DNA from 3 places in the Butyricicoccus sp. AM05-1 genome. Region 3 is predicted to be linked to each of the others. Evidence: predicted binding sites of a transcription regulator. Region 3 holds the regulator's gene; each other region holds the start of a gene.
The links. The regulator LexA, encoded in region 3, represses DNA repair genes until DNA is damaged. The targets are predictions, from matches to a motif close to CNAACANNTGTTNG.

Region 1 (3,282 bases), on a different contig from region 3:
TCATATACGTCGTTGCTGACCAGGTCGCAGAACTTGCGCGCCACGCGGTTGTCCTTCTCCCACGAGGGATACAGGCCGTCCACATCGCCGCCCCACGCGTTGAAACCCCAGTCGATGCCGCGGCGCTCTCCCCTGTCGTTGATAACAAAGGTCGGGCCAACGTCACGCGCCCACGCATCGTCAGTCTCCATCACGACCAGACGAACGCGGTCGGGCAGCTGCGCACGCGCGTTGTCATACTGCCCTTCCGAGCAGAGTACGGTCATGCTTTCGCTTTCGGAAATCGTCTCGATCACACGCAGAAAGGCTTTCCGGGCCGCATAGGCGCCGTACTGCCAGCTGTCGGCGCGTTCCGGCCAGATCATCAGGCAGCCCTCATGCGGTGCAAACTCCGCAGGCATATAAAACCCGTCCTGCGCGGGTGTAGTGTGCAAAATTTTCATGGTATCTCTCCTGTTCGGTGGTACATCAAGAGTACAACATTTTGATTGAATTTGCAATGGTCGTAGGCGGTTTGAAATGAAAAATTGAGAATGGAGAATGGAAAATGAACGTAATATTTAACGGTATGCGGGCGGTCACTGACCGGTCCCTGCGATTCCACGATTGCCGCCGTTTCTTAATGATAACGCCATTCTCACCTGATAAATACACCGATTTTCCCCTCACCTGCATTCTCCATTCTCCATTTTCCATTCTCAATTATTCAACTTTCCCTTTATCAACCCCGCAGAATATGGTACACTAAAAATGTATCAACCTATTTCCAAAGGAGAGGTGCATACCATGAATTACACTTACACCTATACATACACACCGCTTTTCTCAATGATTTTGCCGATTCTGGCACTTTTACTGATTCTTGCGGGCGGCATCGCGCTATACACGCTGTTTGTCCGCAAGCCGAATCACTACCACGGCGCGGCAGCCAAGCTGCATGATTTTCTCAATTTCCGGCACGCATACACCGAGGGTCTGCTGAAAATCCTGTACTGCATGACGGTCGCTGCGCTGGCTGTTTACAGCGTTATTCTGCTGTTTTTCCACTTTTTCTGGGCGATCCTGCTGTTTATCGTCGGAAATATTGCTGCACGGCTCGGCTATGAATTTATTATGATGCTGTTCAGCATGCACCGCACCCTGCGCAGCATTGACCGCAAAATGCCCGAGCCGCAGCCGTTCGAGCAGCCGGCTCCCGAGCCGCAGAATACACCGGAACATCCGCTCCCGCCCGATCAGCCGTAACACAGACCGCTGTTTCCGCTTGAAATTTGTTCAACGCAGATTGCAAAAACACGCAAGTCATGATAAAATAGATATACTATTACAGAATTTCGCGGCAGGACCAACCCATGTGCTGCCCTACAGAAAAGAGTATCTTAAAAAAGGAGGTCCGTGCATTGAAAATTCAGGAAAGCGCGGAAAACTACCTGGAAGCCATCCTGGTTCTGACGCAGAAAAATGGACAGGTGCGCTCGATCGACGTTGCGCACTACACCGGCTTTTCCAAGCCGAGCATCAGCCGTGCCGTTGGCCTGCTGCGTGATAACGGTTACGTTTCCATCGACCAGAACGGTCTGCTGGGACTGACCGAATCCGGCATGCAGATTGCCACCAGCATTTACGAGCGCCACACCGTGCTCACCGCGTTCCTCACCGCTCTCGGCGTGGACGCTGAGACCGCCGCTGAGGATGCGTGCCGTATCGAGCATGTGCTGAGCGAGGAAACCTTCGACAAGCTCAAGCAGCATGCGAAGGCGTATATCGACGCACAGGGTAAATAAGACCCGTTGAAAATCCTGCCTTTTCAGGCAGGATTTTTTATATCAAATTTTATCGAACAAATTTTCGATAAAATCATTGCATTCAAATCGGCACCCTGTTATAATGGGTGTATCGAATCCGAATACACCGCCGCTCTGCGGCTTGCATATTTGTAACTTTTTCAGGAGGAAATGCTATCATGGCTACCAAAAAGCAGTTGGAACCGGTCGCTCCTGCGGCTGATAAGAAGAAAGCACTTGCCGCTGCGCTCGGTCAGATCGAAAAGCAGTTCGGCAAAGGCTCGGTTATGCGTCTGGGCGAAAACACCGGCATGAACATCGAACACATCCCGACCGGCTCGATCGGTCTGGATCTCGCACTCGGCATCGGCGGTCTGCCGCGCGGCCGAATCATTGAGATCTACGGACCGGAATCCTCCGGTAAGACCACGGTTGCGCTGCACAGCGTTGCAGAGGCACAGAAGCTGGGCGGCACGGCTGCGTTTATCGACGCCGAGCACGCGCTCGACCCGGTTTACGCCAAGGCACTCGGCGTTGACATTGACAGCCTGCTGGTCTCCCAGCCGGACACCGGTGAACAGGGTCTGGACATTGCAGAAGCGCTTGTGCGCTCGGGCGCGATCGATATCGTGGTTATCGACTCGGTTGCCGCGCTGACGCCGCGCGCCGAAATCGAAGGCGAAATGGGCGATTCCTTTGTCGGTCTGCATGCCCGCATGATGAGTCAGGCGATGCGCAAGCTGGCCGGCTCGATCGCCAAGAGCCAGTGCGTAGCCATCTTTATCAACCAGCTGCGTGAGAAGGTCGGCGTCATTTACGGCAATCCGGAGGTCACCACCGGCGGCCGTGCGCTCAAGTTCTATGCGTCTGTCCGCATGGAGGTCCGCCGCGTGGAGCATCTGAAAAACGGCACCGAGCTGATCGGCAGCCACACCCGCGTAAAGGTTGTAAAAAACAAGGTCGCTCCCCCGTTCAAGCAGGCTGAGTTCGATATTATGTACGGCGAAGGCATTTCCCGCACGAGCGAGCTGGTCGATCTCGGCGTGGAATTCGGCATCCTCAACAAATCCGGCGCATGGTTCTCCATGGGCGATACCCGTCTGGGTCAGGGCCGCGACGCTGCCAAGCAGTATTTCAAGGATCATCCAGACATCGCGGATGACGTACAGAAGCAGATCATGGAAAAGGTAGCCGAGGAGCGCAGCAAGCTGGCGCAGAGCCATGCGGCACGTCCTTCCGCTGCTGTGCCGACCGAGAAGGCCGAAAAGCCTGCGGATAAGGCACCGCGTCCGTCGTCCTCCAAGGCAGTCTCCATCGACGCGGACGATTTTGACGACCTCGACGAAGAATAATGAGCGAGGATAAATACCGCGCAGCCCTCGATATGGCGGCAAAACAGCTGTCTTACCGGGCACTGAGTGCGAAAATGCTGCGCGACAAGCTGCTTGCCAAGGGTCATGATGAGGAAGCCGCCGATTACGCGCTTGCGTGGCTGACC
Region 2 (3,282 bases), on a different contig from region 3:
CGCCGGGTGTTGCCGAGCCGTGCCTCAAGATCAAGGACGATCCGTCTCTCAGCTACAAGTACACGCGCCGCCACAATCTGGTTGCGGTCATCACGGACGGCACCGCGGTGCTCGGTCTGGGCGATATCGGTCCGATTGCCGGCATGCCGGTTATGGAGGGCAAGTGCGCGCTGTTCAAGGCGTTCGCTGACGTGGATGCGTTCCCGCTCTGTGTGGCTTCCAAGGATGTGGACGAGATCGTCCGCACCATTCAGCTGATCTCCGGCTCGTTCGGCGGCATCAACCTCGAGGACATCGCGGCTCCGCGCTGCTTTGAGATCGAGCGCCGACTCAAGGAGGTCTGCGACATTCCGGTATTCCACGATGACCAGCACGGCACGGCTGTCTGCTGCGGTGCGGCTCTGCTCAACGCCTGCCGCCTGACCGGCCGCAAGGTGGATGAGATCAAGATGGTCGTCAACGGCTGCGGCGCGGCTGCTATCGCCGTTACCAAGTTCCTGATGTTCCTCGGCGTCAAGCACATCACGATGGTTGAGCGCTTCGGCATCGTCTGCGAGGGCGATGAGCGTCTGAATCCGGCACAGCAGGAGATGGCCAAGGTCACCAACCGCGAGCACATGACAGGCACGCTGGCCGATGCTGTCAAGGGTGCAGATGTATTCTTCGGTATGTCGGCGCCGCAGGTGCTCACCGCTGAGATGGTCTCCACCATGGCAAAGGACCCGATGGTATTCGCTATGGCCAATCCGGTGCCCGAAATCTGGCCGGAGGACGCAAAGAAGGGCGGCGCTGCCGTTGTCGGCACCGGCCGTTCGGACTACCCGAACCAGATCAACAACGTGCTTGCGTTCCCGGGCATTTTCCGCGGCGCACTCGATGTTCGCGCAAGCGACATCAACGAGGAGATGAAGCTGGCAGCGGCTAAGGCGATCGCGGCCTGCGTTTCCGATGAGGAGCTGAACGCGGAGTATATCATGCCGATGGCGTTCGACAAAAAGGTCATCCGTTCGGTAGCCGATGCCGTTGCACAGGCTGCCCGCGATTCCGGTGTGGCCCGTATCTGAGCGCAGCAGACGAAAAGTTACAGATAAGACAAAATCAACCGCGCGGGAACAATCTCGCGCGGTTTTTGCGCAAAAGTGCGTGCACGCACACGCACAAGTTCGCGGAATGACAAAAACAGCGGATTGCACAACTCGGCTTTGTGAAAAAATGCGTTTGACATTTACAGTGCATAAGGGTACAATAAGAATAACAAAAATGCGTTTGTTCTGCGCAGACGCAGAGAGAAGATTATGGAGGGAATAACTATGTTAGATCCGAAGAAAGTAAGACTGGGTATCTGCCCGATCGGCTGGTCCAATGATGATATGTGGGATCTCGGCGACGAGAACACCTTCCAGCAGTGCATCTCTGAGATGAAGCTCGCTGGTTTTGACGGCTGCGAAGTAGGTCACAAGTATCCGGAGGACAAGACTGTCCTCAAGCACATGCTGGACGCACGCAACCTGACCATCGCTTCCAAGTGGTTCTCCTCTTTCCTGGTTGACAAGCCGTACGAAGAGGTAGAGGCTGAGTTCATCAAGGAGCTGGATTACCTGTCCTACGTTGGCGCTACCGCAATCAACGTATCCGAGCAGTCCGGTTCTATCCAGGGCCAGCTGGACACCCCGGTTCTGGACGACAAGAAGCGCGTTCTGACCGACGAGGAGTGGGATCGCTTCACCACCGGCCTGAACAAGCTGGGCAAGCTGTCCATGGAGAAGTACGGCATCCGCACCTGCTTCCATCATCACATGGGCACCGTATGCCAGACCGTTGAGGAGACTACCCGCCTGATGGAGAACACCGATCCGAAGTATGTATTCCTGTGCTTCGATACCGGCCACTTCACTTTCGCTGGCGAGGATCCGGTAAAGATGCTCGAGAAGTTTGCTGACCGTGTTGGCCACGTTCATCTGAAGAACATGCGTATGCCGCTGGTTGAGAAGGCTCGCGCTGAGCACTGGTCTTTCCTGGATGCAGTTCGCGCAGGCGCTTTCACCGTACCGGGCGATCCGGACGGCTGCGTAGAGTTCGACGCTGTATTCGATCTGCTTGACAAGGCTGGCTACACCGGCTGGATCATGGTAGAGGCTGAGCAGGATCCGGCTAAGGCTAATCCGTTCGAGTATGCTAAGATGGGCCGTGAGTACATCACTGCACACACCGGTCTGGGCGGCGAGGTTGTTCTGAAGAAGTAATTCTTCGCATATCGCGCAATAAAACACGAAACCGAGGGCGTTTGCCCTCGGTTTTTTGCGTTCAAAAAGGATATATGTCGTTAAGAACCGTTTGCACCGACCGGAAGCCTCCCCTGAAAGGAGGGGGGGACCGCCGAACGGCGGTGGAGGGGGTTGCCGTACCCATGGCAGAGGATTTCGCACGCTGCGGCGTGCGGGAATGTTGCCGCTGCGCGCGGCGGGCGCACAAGAGGGTAGACAACCTGCGGTTTTCCACCCTCTTGTGAATCACCCCTTTTCTCGCAAGGGCTTGGGTGCAGATGGTAGACTGCGTAAGCATGAAAAAGGGGAACGGCAGTCGGGTTACCGTTCCGTAGGGCAGACCAATGTGTCTGCCCATTTCTTTACCTATACGCAATGTCAGATACCTTTCTGCTACACATACGGTTTAGTCTACGCAGGCGCGGCATACCCGTGCCGCGCAACATTTTTACCTGTGCAGATTATCCAAATCCTGCGATTGCAGCCGGTTTGTGCCGGAAAACGAGTTGCGCGGCACTGTTATGCCGCGCGTAGCGGCAATCCCCGCCGCAGTCTACGGCGCAACTCTTCGCCCGGAAGCGGTGAACCGCCTGCGCGGTTCGGATGCCCCGAAAAACCGGTGCTGAAACCCCTCAGTCGCAGCAAGCTGCGCCAGCTCCCCTTTCGGGGGGAGCCTGCAACCGTCCGGAGGGCGCAAACCGCTTCGCCTTTTATTCATTTGCCGCTATATAAATCGTTGCAAATTCTCCGAAAATAGGGTAGAATAGTAAACAGGAATAGAATAAGGAGTGTGGAGCATGGAAGCACAGAAATATAAGCGCGTACTGATCAAGATCAGCGGCGAAGCCCTTGCGGGCGATAAGCATTTCGGCCTGAACTTTGATGTCATCGGTCCGGTATGCGATGTGATCAAAAAATGCAACGAAGAGGGCTGCGAGATCGGCATTGTTGTCGGCGGCGGCAACTTCTGGCGCGGCGTAAAGGACGGCGGCGGCAAGATGGAGCGCACCCGCGCGGA
Region 3 (3,282 bases):
GAGTTGCCGCGCGCGCCGCGCAGCAGCGCGGAAGCGGTCGCATCCGCCGCTTTGGCGAGGGTCGGCTCAGCGAGCTTTTCCATCTCAGCCATCGCGGAACCCATCGTCATGGACATATTCGTGCCGGTATCGCCGTCCGGCACCGGGAATACGTTCAGTTCGTTTGCCTGTTCCTTCTTTTCGGCAATGGCGAGTGCGCCCTCGATCACCATGGACCGGTACAGCGCACCGTTGATTTTCTGATCTGCCATTTATCTAACTCTCCTAAAAGTAAAAGGTGTTGCCGCAAGCCAAATGCGGCGGAAAAGGGCATAGCGACCCTTTCGATATGGCGGAAGTCAGTCCGCCTTGATGCTCTCTACATAGATATCGACGTTCTTTACGTCCACACCGGTCAGGCGCTCAACGTTGTAGCGTACCTCACCGATGATAGAGCGGCAGACGGTGGCGATATTCACGCCGTGCTCGACTGCAATGTGCAGGTCGATGTTGACACCGCCGTCCACAGCCTCGGTGACCTTTACGCCGCGCGACTGGTTTTCCAGTCCGAGCAGGTGTGCCAGTCCGTCCGACATGGAGCGGATGGTCATGCCTTTGACACCGAAGCAGGAGGATGCTGCGTAACCGGCAATGCCGGCCAGCACCTCGTTGGTAATGTCGATATATCCGAGATCGGTCTTGATGGTCATATAAAAACCTCCCTGCGAGTTAGGGGTGCAGAATGCGGGTCCCCTTGCAATAATCAATACTTTTGCTGTTTATATGATATAACAAAATCATGTAAAATACAAGCAATGCGGTGATGAAACTGCGTTATTTTTCAACACAACGGCAGAAAATGGATAAATTGAAGGATAGTGTCGAATAACGCGGAAAATTCGTGCAGGTTAATGCAAACAAATGTTTGCTTATTGCAGCGGATTGCGGTATAATAAGGATAAAATTACGAACGTATGTTCCGACGGAAACAGCGAGGAGTGCCGAAAATGAAGAAGATTTCCGCCAAACAACAGCAGATACTGGAGTATATAAGCAGTTATTCCCTCGAACACGGCTATCCGCCTTCGGTGCGCGAGATTGGTGCAGAGATGGGACTGCGGTCGCCGTCCACCGTGCATGCGCACCTGAAAAAGCTGCAGGAGGCCGGTTATCTGGAGCCGAATGAGCATAAATCGCGTGCGCTGACGCCGGTCAGCGGCCCTTCCATGGTGCCGCGCGTGCCGATTCTGGGCCGCGTCACCGCCGGTATGCCGATCCTCGCGGTGGAGGAGCATATCGGCTATGTGCCGTTCGAACCGGCAGCGGGAGGCGGCGAGTATTACGCGCTGCGCATTCGCGGCGATTCGATGATCGGCGTGGGCATTATGGATGATGATCTGGTCATTATCCGGCAGGATGTGCAGGCGTGCAACGGCGACATCGTAATCGCGCTGCTCGAGGATGAGGCCACCTGCAAGACGCTCAACATCACGCCGGACGGTGTATGGCTCATGCCGGAGAATCCGGCGTATCCGCCGATCAACGGCACCGGGTGCCAAATTTTAGGCGTGGTGAAGGCGGTTTACCGCGAGTATTAAGAGCAGCCTTTTTCAGTACCGGCTGAGCGGGGGACGCGAACTGCCGCAGGCATGTTCGCCCCTAACGGGCGGGAGGTTTTTCGCTTGAAATCAAGCGGGGGATTTGCCGCTCCCGCAGCGAGGGCAAGAGGGTAGACACCTACGGTTTCTACCCTCTTAACTCCCGTTTCCCTTTGTTTATTAGTCTGGCGCAGACCAGAGAGCGGCGACCGCTTCGAAAAGGGGAACGGCAGTCGGGTTACCACAGCGTGTCTTTCGCAACCTGTTCGCAGTTCACAGATAGCGTACTGCTACGCAGACGGTTCAGTCTCCGCAAGCGCGACATACTCGTGTCGCGCAACTCTTTAACACGTTGTACCGCACGGCACCTACGGATTAGGTGTTTGGTACAATTTATCTTCGCAGAAACTGTCTGTAGCAACGCGCTATCGAATTGCGCGGCACCGTCATGCCGCGCCTGCTGGAAATAGCCGATCTGTGCAGCAGAATGGTATCTGACACTGCGAACAGGTTGAGAAATATACGGAAGAAAAAATCCTCTGTCGTACTCTTATTTTCGAAGCTGTCGCCGGTCTCTGGTCTGCGTCAGGCTATCAAATAAGGGAAAGGTAGGAGTTCAAAGAGGAAGGGCACTCATTTAATCCGCGCACGGCGCGGGAACAATGTTTAGCAGCCTACGGGCAAACCGCAAGTGTCCCTTCCTTTTTGTCCCCGCCGCGGACGCGGCAGTCTCCCGTGCTCCGCAGAGCGCAGCTCCTTCACTGAGGTTCAGCGAAAAACGCTCCGCCCGTTAGGGCGAACCGCCTGAGCGGTTCGTGCGCCCCGGTCAATTGGTGCAGAAAAAGGGTGCCGCCCAGAATGGGCGAACCGCCTGCGCGGTTCGCGCGTCCCGTAAGGCGGGTGCTTTGTAAATCAAAATTCCCAAAGGAGAGTCCACATGCCATCGGTTGATGACAGCATCCAGTTCGTCAGGGGCATCGGCCCGAAAAAGGCGAAGCTGCTCGAAAAACTGCATATTCGCACGCTCCGTGACGCGCTCGAGACCTACCCGCGCGACTATGAGGACCGCACCCACATCACGCCGATTGCGGAAATCGACATGGAGGACAAGTACGCCGTGCGCGCTGTGGTCGGCACCGAACCCAAGGTCAACCGTATCCGCAAGGGCCTGACGTTGGTTAAGTGTACGATTTACGATGAAACCGGCACGCTGAACGTCACCTACTTCAACAATCCGTATGCTGCGGCGCAGCTGCGCGTCGGACAGGAGTATGTGTTCTACGGCAAGGTACAGGGCTATGGACGCGGCCGCACAATGGTTTCCCCGCAGTCCGAGAAGGTCGCACCGGACGCTGACCACCCGGGACGCATCGTGCCGGTCTATCCGCTGACGGCGGGACTGACCCAGCGCGATCTTGAGCGCGTAACCGCTGCCGCGCTCGACACGCTGACCGGTGAATGGCCGGATCCGCTGCCCGAACTTTTGCGGGCGAAATACCGCCTGTCGGACGCAGTAGACGCACTTTCTGCAATTCACCGACCGAAAACCAAGGACGATGTGGCGCAGGCGCGCCGACGCATGGTATTCGAGGAGCTGTTTTTGCTCTGCTGCGGCCTGCAGCAGCTGAAGGAGCGTCGAAAGGCGGATTCCGGCATTGTTTTCACCTCAAATGGATTGGATTCGTTCTTTGAAGCCCTGCCGTTT

Region 1: a site for LexA is predicted at 1,838-1,851, ahead of recA (recombinase RecA). Genes of this name have one in related genera too.
Region 2: a site for LexA is predicted at 1,256-1,269, ahead of iolE (myo-inosose-2 dehydratase). Genes of this name have one in related genera too.

Annotation. Positions count from the first base shown of each region.
Region 1 covers NZ_QUDG01000006.1:74,267-77,548, reverse strand. Annotated here, with positions in the region: gene aguA (agmatine deiminase) at 1-443, opposite strand, end outside; gene DW088_RS09875 (DUF4282 domain-containing protein) at 787-1,245, shown strand; gene DW088_RS09870 (metal-dependent transcriptional regulator) at 1,401-1,784, shown strand; gene recA (recombinase RecA) at 1,964-3,136, shown strand; gene DW088_RS09860 (regulatory protein RecX) at 3,136-3,282, shown strand, end outside.
Region 2 covers NZ_QUDG01000005.1:103,121-106,402, forward strand. Annotated here, with positions in the region: gene DW088_RS08835 (NAD(P)-dependent malic enzyme) at 1-1,064, shown strand, start outside; gene iolE (myo-inosose-2 dehydratase) at 1,311-2,243, shown strand; gene pyrH (UMP kinase) at 3,062-3,282, shown strand, end outside.
Region 3 covers NZ_QUDG01000002.1:395,599-398,880, reverse strand. Annotated here, with positions in the region: gene DW088_RS05820 (DAK2 domain-containing protein) at 1-251, opposite strand, end outside; gene DW088_RS05815 (Asp23/Gls24 family envelope stress response protein) at 339-689, opposite strand; gene lexA (transcriptional repressor LexA) at 987-1,577, shown strand; partial or broken gene recG (ATP-dependent DNA helicase RecG) at 2,512-3,282, shown strand, end outside.